3 regions of the Spongiibacter tropicus DSM 19543 genome follow, and region 3 is predicted to be linked to each of the others. Evidence: predicted binding sites of a transcription regulator. Region 3 holds the regulator's gene; each other region holds the start of a gene.

Region 1 (4,987 bases), on a different contig from region 3:
TCGCGACCGCGACAACTCGCAAAGTTTTCATGGCATTCTCCCAAATGGCAGCGCGAAACGGCTGCATCTGCTATTTTGCGCCATTATGGCACAGCCCTGACCGGGGCTGACAAGCGAGGAGCCAGCAAGTTGAGCGAAGTCTGCGACTGGTGCGGCAATGACCCCGATTACCGCCGCTACCACGATGAAGAATGGGGTGTTCCCTGCCGGGATGATCGTAAGCTGTTCGAATTTTTGATCCTGGAATCGGCCCAGGCTGGCCTGAACTGGCTAACGATATTGCGCAAACGCGAAGGCTATCGGCGACTGTTTGCCAACTTTGACCCCGAGCACGTCGCCCGTTTCGACGACGAGGATATCGCGCGCCTGATGGCTGACCCTGCCATTATTCGTAACCGCATGAAGATCGAGGCCGCCATTAACAATGCCCGATGCGTTCTCGACGTTCAGCAAGAGTACGGCAGTCTCGCCGACTACCTGTGGGCATTTGTCGACCACAAGCCAGTCCAGAATCGCTGGTCGACCCTGGACGAGGTTCCCGCCAGCACGCCACTGTCAGACCACATCAGCAAGACCATGAAAAAGCGCGGTTTCCGCTTCTTTGGCAGCACGATATGCTATGCCTATTTACAGGCCATGGGGCTGGTCAACGACCACCTCGTCCGCTGTCCTGCGCACGAGCGCTGTACCAAGCTGGCAGATTTGTGAAAGATTCACAGGCACCAAAGTCCGCCAGCACAGACTAATACCCTATTGCTCCCGAGATTCGGTGGCCACAGGAGACAAACATGAAAATCCATGCCCTATTTCTGTTGAGCACAGCCATGTTACTGGCCGCCTGCAGCAGTACCGATGTACATACCGATTACAACCCCCGCGCCAACTTCGCCAATTATCAGCACTATCAGTGGTCGGCCGACAGCGGTGCTGACAAGACCGTGTCCCCGTTTGTGATTGAGCAGGTAAAGGCCTCACTCAAAACCCAACTGGACAGTGGACTGTACAAGCTAGCCGATAAGAACCACGATTTTTTGGTGCGCTACTACGTCACCCAAGCCGCCGACACCGTTGACCGCAGCCCCCGACTAGGTATTGGCCTGGGCAGCTTCACCGGCAATTTTGGAATGAGTACGTCGGTCGGTGTGCCGCTGGGTAAAGACAAAATTAACCGCAACGTCCAAATCATGATCGACCTGCTCGACGGCAATACCAAGGCACTGAGCTGGCGGGGCGCGATGGTCATCGAGCTGGATGATCAGGACCCCAAAGTGAATATGGACCGCATTGATCGCGCTGTCGCAGAAATCTGGGCCGAGTTCCCGCCGAAATAACGGGGATGTCAGTCGAGGTCGAGGTCGGGAAACAATGTCGCCAACGCCTCGGCCTTCATTCCGCGCAACAAGGTGATATTGCGCTCGGGAATGGCCTCAACATCAGGATGGGTATCCACCGCCCAACTCACACTGCTTTCACGCAGTAAATGAAAAATGGGATAAGGCGAGCGATTACTGAAATTGGCCGGATCGTCCACCTCGCAGCCTTCAAATTGGTAGTCGGGATGGAAACTGGCAATCTGGAACTCTCCTCGCCAAGGACTTTGATCCAGCAACTGCTCCGCTACCCCCAGGACAGCCCAGTACTCATCGAAGTCTGTCAGTTGACTAGGAACCACGAGCAAGGTGGTTTCCAGTGCCTCGACCGGCGTGTCAGCGAGTTTCATCAGCTCCGCGTAGAGTTGCTGCAACAGCGGTTCAACCTCAGTATGCTCACTGATGACGATGCGAACCGTACCCTGCTCCCATGGCCGTGCCGCAAAAGGGCAGAGCTGCAGACCGACCACCACACTGTCCAACCATGTCTCAACCCGTTCTCGTTCCCGATTCGCCGTCACCGCCACACTCCCACACCATTTCGCGCGCAGTATACGCCCGCTAGAGGCTCCGATATAGCGCAATGCCATGACGCACGCCTCCGCTAGACCAAATTACCATAAGCCAATCAGTGTGCCGCCGGGGTGCGTAGTAAAAGGGCTGCTAAACTCAAATGAGACCTCGCTTGAGTGAGGGTGGCTTTTGCGAGCGTAAGCAAAACAGGAGAGTAGTCTATGAAAAGATATTTCTTTCTGGCGGACAATCTCGACAAGCTGGCCGCTATTGAACACGACTTGCAGGAGAACGGTCTGTCACGACCACAGATTCACGTTCTCAGTCACGATGACTGCGGTGTCAGTCGACGGCGCCTTAACGACGTGGAAGCTGTACTGCGCAAAGATGTGGTGTACGCCATGCAACGCGGCGCAATTATTGGGGCAGCGGGCGCAACGCTGGCACTGGCAGCGGCACATTACTCAGGCCTTACCACCGCCGTCGGCTGGGCACCCTTTGTGTTTCTGGCCATTGTTGTCTTGGGCTTTTTTACCTGGGAGGGTGGCCTGCTTGGCATTCAGGAGCCCCATCGGGATTTTCGGCGCTTTGAACAGGCGCTCAACAGCGGCCGTCATCTGCTGGTCATCGACGTGAACAGCCATGAGCAGAATCTGCTCAACCGGGTCACGGCACACTATCCAGAGCTGGAATTTTCCGGCACTGGCGACGGCGCGCCAAACTGGTTCATCGGCCTGCAAAATAAATGGCGAAATTTTGTCGAAGTCATGCCCTGAATCGGCTGATAGCGGAAATAAAAAACCACGCCTTAGCGTGGTTTTTTATGGCTAGCGGATCGACTCAGCGACGATGGTAGGCGGGGGACAGCTCTTTGACCGCTTCAATGAAGGCGCCCGCATGGACCGGGTCCACCTCTGGCGTAATGCCGTGGCCCAAGTTGAAAATATGGCCTTCACCCTCGCCAAACTCCGCCAGAATCGTCGCCACTTCCTCGCGAATACGCTTGGGTGAGGCGCGCAGCATGGCCGGGTCCATATTGCCCTGCAGCGCCACTTTATCACCCACGCGGCGGCGCGCTAAGCCGACATCCGTCGTCCAATCGAGCCCCAGCGCATCAGCCCCGGTATCGGCCATCGCCTCCAACCATTGCCCACCGTTTTTGGTGAAAAGAATTGCAGGAACACGGCGACCATCGCGCTCTTTAATCAGACCGTCGACAATCTGCTTCATGTAGCGCAGGCTGAACTCGCGGTAGGCGCGATGCCCCAATGCACCACCCCAGGTATCGAAGATCTGTACCGCTTGAGCGCCGGCACGAATCTGGTCATTCAGGTAAGCGGTCACACTCTGCGCCAACTTATCCAGCAATGCATGCATGGTCTCCGGCTCATCGAAAGCCAGCGCCTTACAGCGAGCGTGGTCTTTGGAGCCACCGCCTTCAACCATATAGGTGGCCAGCGTCCAAGGGCTGCCCGAGAAGCCGATCAACGGCACACGCCCGTTCAGAGCCGAGCGAATGGCACGCACCGCATCACAGACGTACGTAAGATCGTTCTCACCGTCAACAACCGGCAGGGCTTCCACATCGGCCATGCTACGCACGGTCTTGCGAAAACGTGGGCCCTCACCGGTTTCAAAGTACAGACCAAGCCCCATGGCATCGGGAATGGTAAGAATGTCAGAAAACAGAATTGCCGCATCCAGGGGGTAGCGTTCCAGCGGCTGAAGCGTCACTTCACAGGCCAGTTCGGTGTTTTTGCACAACGACAGGAAGTCACCGGCTTTGGCGCGGCTGGCACGGTATTCGGGCAGGTAGCGGCCCGCCTGACGCATCATCCACACTGGCGTGTAGTCAACAGGCTGACGCAGCAGGGCTCGCAGGAAAGTATCGTTCTTCAATTCACTCATGGACGCTCAACCTATTGCCAATATAAAAACGCCGGAACCACCGCCGGCACAGGTCCTGCGGTGATTCCGGCGTTCAAACACCTTACACTTTCAGGTAATCGAGAATGCCTTCCGCAGCCTGACGACCTTCCCATACCGCAGTCACCACCAAATCTGAGCCGCGTACCATATCACCACCGGCGAAGATTTTGGGATTGCTGGTCTGGAATTTAAACAATTGTTGCTCCGGCGCCTTCACCCCTCCCCAGGATTCGAGCTCAACGTTCTGCTCAGCCAGCCACTCCGGGGGGTTGGGCTGAAAGCCGAAGGCCACTAACACCACATCGGCGGGAATGATTTCCTCGCTGCCGGGAATCGCTTCAGGACGACGACGGCCATTTTCATCGGGCTCGCCCAGTTTGGTGGTAACCACTTTAATACCTTCAACCTTACCACTGCCGACGATGGCCACTGGCTGACGGTTGAACAGGAATTGAACGCCCTCTTCGCGCGCGTTTTGCACTTCGCGACGTGAACCAGGCATGTTCTCCTCGTCGCGGCGGTAAGCGCAAACGACGCTGGATGCCCCCTGACGGATAGACGTACGGTTACAGTCCATGGCGGTATCGCCGCCACCCAGCACCACGACCCGCTTGCCGTTGACACTGATGTAGTCGGTCGCGTCCTGCTCCCAGCCCATGTTGCGGTTAACATTGGAGACAAGGAACGGCAAGGCATCGTAAACGCCATCCAGTTCTTCACCGGGGAAGCCGCCTTTCATGTACTTGTAAGTGCCCATCCCCATGAACACAGCGTCGTACTCAGCCAGCAGCTCATCCATGCTCACATCGCTGCCGATATCAGTATTCAGGCGGAATTCAACACCCATCTCTTCCAATACACGGCGACGGCGCTGAACCACCGATTTTTCCAATTTGAACTCGGGAATACCAAAGGTCAGCAGACCGCCAATTTCGGGATAGCGATCGAACACTACCGGCTTCACACCCGCGCGCACCAATACGTCGGCACAACCGATACCGGCAGGTCCGGCACCGATAACGGCCACTTTCTTGTCAGTCCACACCCGCTTCGACATATCCGGGCGCCAGCCCAGTTCCAGCGCGGTGTCGGTGATGTACTTCTCGGTAGACCCGATCGTCACGGCACCAAAGCCATCGTTCAGCGTACAGGCACCTTCACAGAGGCGGTCCTGC
Region 2 (4,987 bases), on a different contig from region 3:
TATCCCGCCCGTGAGCGACGTCGCCGCCAGCCAGCGCGACGGCGAGGCTGCTGACGCAGGCGCGGGGGCTATTGCCGCCTTCAGCTTCAAAGGTGACGAAGTATTCGTTCATATCATAGTGGCGGGAGCCAGCGCCCTTGCTTTCAAACCCCGGCAGGTAAACGTCGTACACCGTGGCGCCCAGGGCTTCCATGGTACTGAGTGCCTCGGCGATCAGTGCGCCCTGAGCGTCGGTGCCAGCGGCCTCGCTGTTATCGCCAAGCTGACGAACGATGCCGATGTTTTTGCCTTGCAAGCCGTGCTGTCCGCGATCGAGGAAATCGGTGTAGCTGTCGGGCCGTAACTCCGAAGGAAACGCCAGGGTTTTGGGGTCTCGGAAATCCACGCCGGCCATGGCGTCGAGCATCAAGGCAGCGTCACTGACGGTCCGGGTCATCGGACCACCGGTGTCGCGCTGATGGCTGAGCGGAAAGATGCCGTGTTGGGAGATAACGCCGAGGCTGGGGCGAATGCCCACCAGGCCATTGACGGAGGAGGGGTGGCGGATGGACTGGCAGGTATCACTGCCGGTGCCGCCCAGCGCAAAGTTGGCGGCAATGGCTGCCCCGGTTCCCGACGAGGAGCCCGCCGGGCTCTGGGAGGTGTTGTAGGGGTTGGTAACCTGAATGCCGCGATTGGAAAAGCCGGTGGTCCAGAAGGCGAATTCATCCTGATTGGCTTTGCCGAGAATGAGTCCACCGGCCTTGCGCAAGCCTGCTACGGAATTCGCATCCACACCGGCCTGATGCCCGAGCATACTGTAGGAGCCCTGGGTGCTGGGGTAGTCGTAGGTGTCGTAGTTATCTTTCAGCAGAATCGGCATGCAGTGGATCGGCCGGTCGCCAATACCGCCGTCGCGGGCGTAGAGGGCATCCAGCGCCTTGGCCTGTTCGATCGCCAGCGGATTAATCGCCAATACACTGCGAATGGCCAGGCCGCCACTGGGTTGCGGGGTTTTATCGTAGGCAAAGATGCGCTGGATATAGAGGTTTGCCAGCGCTTCACAGTTGAGGGGCTCTCCATTGTCTTGCAGCAATTCGCCGCGAAATGCGGCATGGATATCGGCGACAGTCGCTTCTTCCAGCGAAAAGACGCCCGGCTCTATCGCCGTGTCATTGTCGCTGTTGGACGAGGATGAGCCGCCACAGGCGGCGAGCATCAGGGTGAGTGCAGGTAAAAGCATCGCAGACTGTCGCCGGCGCGATAGGGGCATAGTGTGGCGCATGGGGGTGACCTCATCGTCGGGTAGTGCAAATCCCTGGCGGTGGACAACATCACTGTTTTCGCAATGACGCATTGCGTATTTTGTGTGAAGCAATCGCTGTGCCAGTGCTTCCCGGCGCTGGCGGCCCCTATGAAGTTCTGGCCTGACTGCTTATCATTGGCAGCCTGAATTGAGAGGGTGGAAACAGCATGAAGTGTGCATTGGTGCCAGTAACGGCCTACCAGCAAAACTGTTCGGTGCTGCTTTGCGAAGAAACCGGCAAAGCCGCAGTGGTCGATCCCGGTGGGGATATTGAACGTATTGAGGGCGCCTTATCGCAGCTCGGCGGAGAGCTGGAGGTCATTCTGCTGACTCATGGCCATATGGACCACTGTGCTGCGGCGGATGTTCTTCGTCAGAAATACGGTGTGAAGATTATTGGCCCGCAAAAGGAAGATGCGTTCTGGATCGACAAGCTGCCGGAATGGTGCCAGATGTCTGGCTTCCCCCATGCCGATGCCTTTACCCCGGACCGTTGGCTGGAGGACGGCGACACAGTGAGCTTCGGTGCTCAAATGATGTCGGTACTGCATTGTCCCGGCCACACACCGGGACACGTGGTGTTTTATCACGCGCCCAGCAAACTGGCGCTGGTGGGTGACGTGCTGTTCCAAGGCTCTATCGGCCGCACTGATTTTCCGCGCGGCGACTACGATACGCTGATTACCTCTATCCGCGAAAAACTCTGGCCGTTGGGTGACGACATTACCTTCGTACCGGGACATGGCCCAACCTCCACGTTTGGCGCCGAGCGACAGAGCAATCCCTTTGTTGCTGACAGCCGCTATGGATGAAGCAATGAGCGAGAAGCGTTTTACGCACTTTGATGCGCAGGGTCAGGCCAGCATGGTCGATGTGACCGATAAAGCGGTCACCCAGCGCATTGCCGAGGCAGCGGGCAGCGTAGTGATGCAGCCCGAAACCCTGGCCATGGTCGCCCGCGGTGATCATAAGAAAGGCGATGTGCTTGGCGTAGCGCGGCTGGCAGGCATTCAGGGCGCCAAAAAGTGCAGCGATCTGATTCCGCTTTGTCACCCGCTGATGCTGTCATCAGTGAAGCTGGAATTTGCTATCGATGAGCAGGCCAGTGCCGTGCATATTCGCAGTCGCTGCAAGCTTGCCGCCCAGACCGGCGTGGAAATGGAAGCCTTGACGGCTGTATCGGTAGCGGCGCTCACCATTTATGACATGTGCAAAGCGGTGGACAAGGGTATGCGCATCGACAATATCCGCCTGCTCAGCAAGAGCGGTGGCCGCTCCGGCGACTGGCAGGCCCAAGAGAAGAATCAGGAGCAGGGCGGCTCATGATTACGCTGCTGTTTTTCGCCAAGTTGCGGGAAGACGTGGGTACGGCGTCCTTGGAGCTGGAATTCAACGGCAGCGTTGCGGAATTAAAGGCGCTGCTTGGCGAGCGCGGGCCGGAATGGGCGGAGGCGCTGTCTCGAGAAAATCTGCGCTGCGCGGTGAATCAGGCGGTGGCATCTGAACAGCAAACGATTGTCGCCGGAGATGAAGTGGCTTTTTTCCCACCGGTGACGGGAGGCTGAGCGTGGCGATTAGGGTGAGCGTTCAAGAGGCCGACTTTGACGCTGGTGACGCCTGTCGGGCGTTGACCTCATCAGACTGTGGCGCCATCGTGCAGTTTGTCGGGGTGATGCGTGCCCGCAACGAGGGCGATGAGGTCGTCTCAATGCGGCTGGAGCATTATCCCGGCATGACCGAACGCAGTATTACTGACATTGCCGAGCAGGCTGCCAGGCGCTGGTCGCTGGGCGAGGTGCTGGTGATTCACCGAATCGGCGAGTTGCTGCCGGGGCAGCAGATTGTGCTGGTCGCGGTGAGCGCTGCCCACCGGCAGGCGGCCTTTTCCGGCTGCGAATTCATCATGGATTATCTGAAAACCCAGGCGCCGTTCTGGAAGAAAGAGCAGCTGCTCGACGGACGCAGTCGCTGGGTAGATGCCCGAAGCAGTGATGCGTCCGCTGCCCTCCGTTGGGACTAGTTGGAGTTCTCGCTATGCTCAAGGAAGCCAAGGTATAATTTGCGGCTTCTACGACCGCGCCCGTTAGTCGGCCGGCACATAAAACGACGAGACAGGAAAACTATGAGCTTCGATCCCCGGACCTTCCGCAATGCCCTTGGCCAGTTCACAACCGGTGTCTGTGTGATTACCGCCAACCCAAAAGGCTACGAGCCGTTTGGCATGACCGTTAATTCTTTTGCCTCGGTTTCTCTGGACCCTGCGCTGGTACTATGGAGTTTGCGCAATGATTCCGAGTGCTACGCGGCCTTCGAAGCTGCCGACGGCTTTGCGGTGAACGTGCTGACGCAGGAGCAGGCGGCGCTGTCGAACCAGTACTCGAAAAAAGATGCTCATCAGCTGTCCAAGGATCACTACCGCATCGGCAAGAGCGGTCTGCCGGTACTGCGCGGTGCACTGACCAGCTTCGAATGTGATATCTGGCAGCGTTACGATGGTGGCGACCACCTGATTCTGGTGGGTAAAGTCACTGAAATGGACCTCAGCCCCACTGGAAAACCATTGGTGTTCCAGGGCGGCGCTTACCGCGAGCTGCGCTGATTGCGTTTGCCGCCGAGAACGATAGTCGATGAAGTATTGCTGTGATTGTGGAGCCCCCGTCAGTCTGAAAGTCCCCGAGGGGGATGATCGGCCCCGGTATATCTGCGAGAGCTGCAATACCATTCACTACCAGAATCCGCGAGTGGTCGTGGGCTGCCTGCCTACGGTCGGAGACAAAGTGCTGCTTTGTCGTCGTGCCATCGAACCCCGCCACGGTTTCTGGACGATTCCCGCCGGGTTTATGGAAAACGGCGAAACCATGCTGGAGGGCGCTCTGCGGGAAACCCGCGAGGAGGCCGCCGCCAAAGTGCGCGGCGAAAAGCTCTACCGCATGTTCGATATTCCCCACATCAATCAGGTGTATGTGTTCTTCCGGGGCGAGCTGGACGGCGATTTTGGCGTCGGTCCCGAGAGTCTGGAGAGCCGCCTGTTCAGCGAAGACGAGATCCCTTGGTCCGAGTTGGCCTTTCCGGTCGTCACCGATATTCTGGTGGATTATTTTGATGACCTTCGCCGGGATGATTATCCTATCCGGCTCGGCAAGCCCGGCGCCTTGTGGGCCGAGCACGTCAACTGGAAGTCCGGCGACTGAACTGTCCCGGCGGGCTTTTTCGCAACAGGGATAGACCGCAATGAACGACATTAACCTCTTTGCTCTGCTGGCCGGAGCCCTGTGTATTGCAGCAGGGCTGATGCTGGGTCTGCTGCTGTCCCGTCGTCAGCAGAAGCTGCAAGAGGGACGCATCACAGCGCTGGAGGAAGAGCTTCAGAGTCTGAATCAGCGCCTTACCACTGCCTCGCAGGAGCGTGAACAACTGCAGGCGAGCTTGAATGCGGCGCTTCAGCAAAAAGCGGTTGCCGAGACCAGTCTGTCGGATGTCAGCCAGCGGCTGGCGCACAGTGAGCAGCAGCGCTCGGATGCCGACCGTGCGAAGGCCGATGCGCAGGCAGCGCTGGCCCGCAAGGAGAGTGACTACCGCCATTTGCAGGAATCCTCAAGCGAGCAGATCGCCTTGCTGAAGCAGGCCAGAGAGGAGTTAAGTCGTCAGTTCGAGCAGCTGGCGAATCGCATTTTTGATGAAAAAAGTCGAAGGTTTTCAGAG
Region 3 (4,987 bases):
TAAAGGGACACTATGAACCTCAGCAGTAAACTCCAGCTACTGTGCCTGCTGGCCATGCCACTGACGGTCAGCGCATTACCCAACGACCGCAGCCAGCCGATCAACCTCAGCTCGGACAAGGCCACCTACGAGAACAACCAGGGCATTTATACCGGCAACGTGAACATGTCTCAGGGAAGCCTGAAAATCCGCGCAGACAAGCTGATTATTGTCGAGGACGACCGCAAGGTGCAGAAAGTCATCGCCCATGGCAGCCCGGCGTATTTTGAACAGCAGCCCCGGGCTGAAGAAGGGGTAGTCTCCGCGAGCGCCAGACTGATCGAATACAGCCTGAGCGATGAGGAAATTCTGCTGCAGAAAGACGCCACCATTCGCCATCAGGGTTCAAAAATCAGTGGTGACCGCATTGTGTACAGCGGGCGCAAGCAACTGGTGGTCGCCGATGGCGGCAGCCGAAGCCTCGATGGCCGCGTGCAGATGACACTGCAGCCCCAACAACCCGGCACGGAACCCCCCGAGACTGAACCGGCGCCAGAACCCGACACCGAGAGCACGCCCTGATGCCCGTACTAAAAGCCAGCCATCTCGCCAAAGCCTATAAAGGGCGAGAGGTGATCAAGGATGTGTCACTGAGCATCAACAGCGGCGAAATAGTCGGCCTGCTGGGCCCCAACGGCGCGGGCAAAACCACGTGTTTCTACATGATTGTCGGCATCGTCAACGCCGACAGGGGCCGCATAGAGCTGGATGGCAAAGATCTGACATCGCTGTCAATTCAAGGCCGAGCCCGCCACGGTGTTGGCTACCTGCCCCAGGAAGCGTCGATCTTTCGCAAACTCAGCGTCGCCGACAACATCATGGCGATTCTGGAAACCCGCAGCGACCTCAACCGTCGCCAGCGAAAAGAAAAGCTCGACGCCCTGCTGCAGGAGTTCCACATTACCCACATCCGTAAATCGCCCGGCATGGCGCTGTCCGGCGGCGAGCGCCGACGCGTCGAAATCGCTCGCGCGCTGGCGACAGAGCCGAGTTTTATTTTGCTCGACGAGCCCTTTGCCGGCGTCGACCCCATCTCGGTTAACGACATACAGCACATTATTCGACACCTTCAGGCCCGCGGAATCGGCGTGTTAATCACCGATCACAATGTACGAGAAACCCTCGATATCTGCGAAAAAGCCTACATCGTCGGCGAAGGTCGTATTGTTGCCGAAGGCAACGCCGAATCCGTACTCAACAACCAGGTCGTCAGGGATATTTATCTTGGCGATAAGTTCACGTTGTGATAGGAAAAATCGGCACAGCAATTGCTTTATACGCCTATTGCAGCCGCTCTCCGGCAGGACTACACTGACCTTAAAGTGCCGCCAATCAGGCACAAATGTCTTCAGAATTTGGTGTAGTAGAAACCGCTGCCTATGAAACAATCGCTCCAGCTTAAAGTCGGTCAGCAGCTGACCATGACCCCCCAGCTGCAACAGGCGATTCGTTTATTGCAACTGTCCACCCTCGACCTTCAACAGGAAATCCAGTCTGCTTTGGACTCCAATCCGCTTCTGGAACTGGAGGAAGAAAACGACACCCCCGAGCAAGACAGCAACAGTCAGTCAAAAAGCAGCGATACCAAAAACGACAGCAGCAGCAACGAAAGCGAGCCCACCGCCAGCGACGCAGACAGCGAATGGGCCGAGCGCAGCGAAATACCCGAGGACCTGCCGGTAGACAGCCAATGGGATGACGTTTACCAAAGCTCCGGCCCGGCGAGCAGCGCTCCCAGCGGCGATGACGATTACAGCAATGACTACCGCCACGGCAGCTCAGATTCCCTGCAAGACCACCTGCGCTGGCAGCTCAACCTGAGTCGCCTGTCTGAAATCGATCAGTTCATTGCCGATGCCATCATCGACGCCATCGACGAAAAAGGCCGCCTGACCGTCACGCCTGAAGAGTTGGTGGATGCCTTCGACAATGAAGACGTCGAAATCGAAGAAGTCCACGCCGTCCTTCACTTGATTCAGCAGTTTGACCCCCCTGGCGTCGGTGGCCGGGATTTACAGGAGTGTCTGCTTATTCAGTTGCGGCAGTTGCCCCGCGAGACGCTTTATCTGCAAGAGGCCATGCAGATTGTAGAGCAGCATATGGACCAGCTCGGCAACCGCGACTACAACCAGATTATGCGCCGCTGTCGCCTCAAGGAAGATCAGCTTCGGGATACACTGCTGCTGATCCAGTCCCTGAACCCCACGCCCGGCGATGCAATCAGTAGCGGCGATACCGAATACGTCGTCCCGGATGTCTTCGTCAGTAAAAAAGACGGCCGCTGGCTGGTGGAACTCAACCCGGATATTGCCCCGAAAATCCAAATCAACTCGCACTATGCGGCACTGGCCAAAAGCAGTACCAGCAGCGAAAAAGACTATATTCGCGACAACCTCCAGGAAGCGCGCTGGTTTATCAAAAGTCTGCAGAGCCGCAATGAAACCCTGATGAAAGTCGCCAGCAAAATCGTCGAGTATCAGCGAGGCTTTCTCGAATACGGCGACGAGGCGATGAAACCGTTGGTGTTGCATGACATTGCCGACGCCGTGGGCATGCACGAATCCACGATCTCGCGGGTCACCACCCAGAAGTACATGCATACACCGCGGGGCATTTACGAGCTGAAATACTTTTTCTCCAGCCACGTATCGACCGATACCGGCGGCGAGTGCTCATCGACCGCCATTCGCGCGCTGATCAAAAAGCTGATCGCCGCAGAAAATCCGCGAAAGCCACTCAGCGACAGCAAGATTACCGAACTGTTGGCCGAACAGGGTATCAAGGTCGCGCGGAGAACCATCGCCAAGTACCGAGAATCACTGGTCATTCCCCCCTCTAATGAGCGGAAGCGACTGGTATAGCTGGCTGCGTTAAATCGCGCAGCCCTGACCCTACGCCGGGAGGCGCAGGACGATCTGAGTGTAAAAGGAGCAAGATATGCAGATAACTGTCAGTGGTCACCACGTTGAAGTTACACCGGCACTGCGTGAATACGTCAATAACAAGCTTGCCAAACTGCAACGACATTTCGACAATATCACCAATACGGACGTTACGCTCTCAGTCGAGAAGCTGGTACAAAAAGCGGAAGCGACAGTGCATGTGGCAGGCGCGGACCTGTTTGCCACATGCGAATCGGAAGATATGTATGCTGCGATCGACAGCCTGACCGACAAGCTGGATCGCCAGTTGATCAAACACAAGGAAAAACACCTGGGCCGGTAAGCGCCGGGCCGGTTTTTCCGGATACCTAATAATATGAGCCTTAATGCGATACTGAGCCAAGGACGTACCCACTGGGGTACGTCCGTAGGCAGTAAAAAACGTCTTCTTGAACAGATCTCGATATTTGTCGCCGACGACAATAGCCAGTTCAACGCTGACGATCTGTTCAACGAACTCCTTGCCCGAGAGCGACTGGGTAGCACGGGTATCGGTCACGGGGTTGCGATTCCCCACTGCCGAAGCCAGCAGTGTACGGCGATTACCGGCATTCTGCTGAAGCTCGCCGAGCCCATCGATTTCGAGGCCATCGACGATCAACCCGTCGACCTGGTGTTCGCACTCATTGTTCCTGCGGAAGCCCACGACGAGCACATCAAAGTGCTGGCCAGTCTAGCCAATGTGTTTAACGACGACGGCTTTCGTCAACAGCTGCGCAACGCGGGCAGCGATGAAGCCCTGTACACTACTGCTGTAACCCGCGCGCCCTGATCGCCATGAAACTGATCATTATCAGTGGCCGCTCGGGATCAGGGAAAAGTACGGCACTTCATCAACTGGAGGACGAGGGCTTTTACGCCATCGACAATCTACCAGTTTCCCTGTTACCGGCGCTGGTACATGAGCTCTCGCAAAGCCAGCTCAAGGTCCATCAACAGGTCGCCGTTTGTATCGACGCCCGCAACTCTCCTGACGAACTCTCGCGCTTCAAGTCCCTTTGCGAGCAGGTTCGGGACCTCGCACAGTTGCGAATCATTTTTCTGGATGCCAGCGACGACAAGTTGATAAAACGCTTCAGCGAGACTCGCCGTCGCCACCCGTTGACCACAGCGAATCAACCGCTCAGCGATGCAATACGACAGGAAACCACGCTGCTCGAACCCGTAGTGATGGAAGCGTCATTAACCATCGACAGCAGCGATATGACAGTACATGAGCTGCGCGCCACAATCCGCGACAGGGTGCTGGGTGTCGATGCCAATCGTATGTCGCTGCAGTTGAAATCATTTGGCTTTAAACGCGGCCTGCCAATAGATGCCGATCAGGTCTACGATCTGCGCATGTTACCCAATCCTCACTGGGATGAGTCTCTGCGCGCCCTGAGTGGCCGCGACGAAGGTGTCAGAAACTTTCTCGACGGGCAGCCGATGGTCGAAACCATGTACCGGGACATTCTCAATTATCTGGAACACTGGCTGCCACATATCGAAAAAGGTAACCGCAGCTACTTCACCGTTGCCATTGGCTGCACAGGTGGCCAGCACCGCTCCGTGTATATGGTAGAGCGCCTTGCAGCAGCACTCAGAGCACAATGCCCTGATCTCCAGGTTCGCCATCGCGAACTCCAGCACTGAGCCCCGGCGGAGCGAACCCATGCAAGAAACCCGTATTACCATCATTAATAAACTCGGTCTTCACGCCCGAGCCGCCTCAAAATTTGTGTCGACCAGTGCCGCATTCAGTGCCGATGTCGCGGTGTGCAGTAACGACAAATGGGTCGATGGCAAGAGCATTATGTCCGTCATGATGCTGGCCGCCAGCAGAGGAACCGAAATTCAAATTCGCTGTGAGGGTGATGACGAAGAGCAAGCCCTGTCGGCACTCGTTGAGCTGATTAATGACTATTTCGGCGAAGGCGAGTAAGGCGTTTTAGTACATTTCCTGCAAAACCCGACGGTGACAATTGTTGCCCGCCCCAGATTCAAGGATAATTCGGGACAATTCC

What was found. Region 3 encodes sigma-54, which starts transcription at its own class of promoters, with help from an activator protein. Its sites were predicted from a motif close to TGGCACANNNNTTGCNNT; they were not measured.
Region 1: the regulator sigma-54 is predicted to act here: its motif matches at 1,992-2,009, upstream of G411_RS0106765 (DUF1415 domain-containing protein).
Region 2: the regulator sigma-54 is predicted to act here: its motif matches at 1,351-1,368, upstream of G411_RS0100015 (amidase family protein).

Annotation. Positions count from the first base shown of each region.
Region 1 is NZ_ATUS01000001.1:1,436,313-1,441,299, forward strand. Features, by position in the region: gene G411_RS0106750 (M48 family metallopeptidase) at 1-31, opposite strand, end outside; gene G411_RS0106755 (DNA-3-methyladenine glycosylase I) at 130-708, shown strand; gene G411_RS0106760 (DUF4136 domain-containing protein) at 789-1,331, shown strand; gene G411_RS0106765 (DUF1415 domain-containing protein) at 1,340-1,891, opposite strand; gene G411_RS0106770 (hypothetical protein) at 2,105-2,659, shown strand; gene hemE (uroporphyrinogen decarboxylase) at 2,724-3,791, opposite strand; gene G411_RS0106780 (FAD-dependent oxidoreductase) at 3,874-4,987, opposite strand, start outside.
Region 2 is NZ_ATUS01000001.1:1,394-6,380, forward strand. Features, by position in the region: gene G411_RS0100015 (amidase family protein) at 1-1,222, opposite strand, end outside; gene G411_RS0100020 (MBL fold metallo-hydrolase) at 1,453-2,097, shown strand; gene moaC (cyclic pyranopterin monophosphate synthase MoaC) at 2,102-2,611, shown strand; gene moaD (molybdopterin converting factor subunit 1) at 2,608-2,850, shown strand; gene moaE (molybdopterin synthase catalytic subunit MoaE) at 2,865-3,305, shown strand; gene G411_RS0100040 (flavin reductase family protein) at 3,408-3,884, shown strand; gene G411_RS0100045 (NUDIX hydrolase) at 3,913-4,476, shown strand; gene G411_RS0100050 (DNA recombination protein RmuC) at 4,517-4,987, shown strand, end outside.
Region 3 is NZ_ATUS01000002.1:239,616-244,602, forward strand. Features, by position in the region: gene lptC (LPS export ABC transporter periplasmic protein LptC) at 1-29, shown strand, start outside; gene lptA (lipopolysaccharide transport periplasmic protein LptA) at 13-561, shown strand; gene lptB (LPS export ABC transporter ATP-binding protein) at 561-1,286, shown strand; gene G411_RS0112775 (RNA polymerase factor sigma-54) at 1,419-2,900, shown strand; gene hpf (ribosome hibernation-promoting factor, HPF/YfiA family) at 2,977-3,264, shown strand; gene ptsN (PTS IIA-like nitrogen regulatory protein PtsN) at 3,298-3,753, shown strand; gene rapZ (RNase adapter RapZ) at 3,759-4,616, shown strand; gene G411_RS0112795 (HPr family phosphocarrier protein) at 4,636-4,905, shown strand.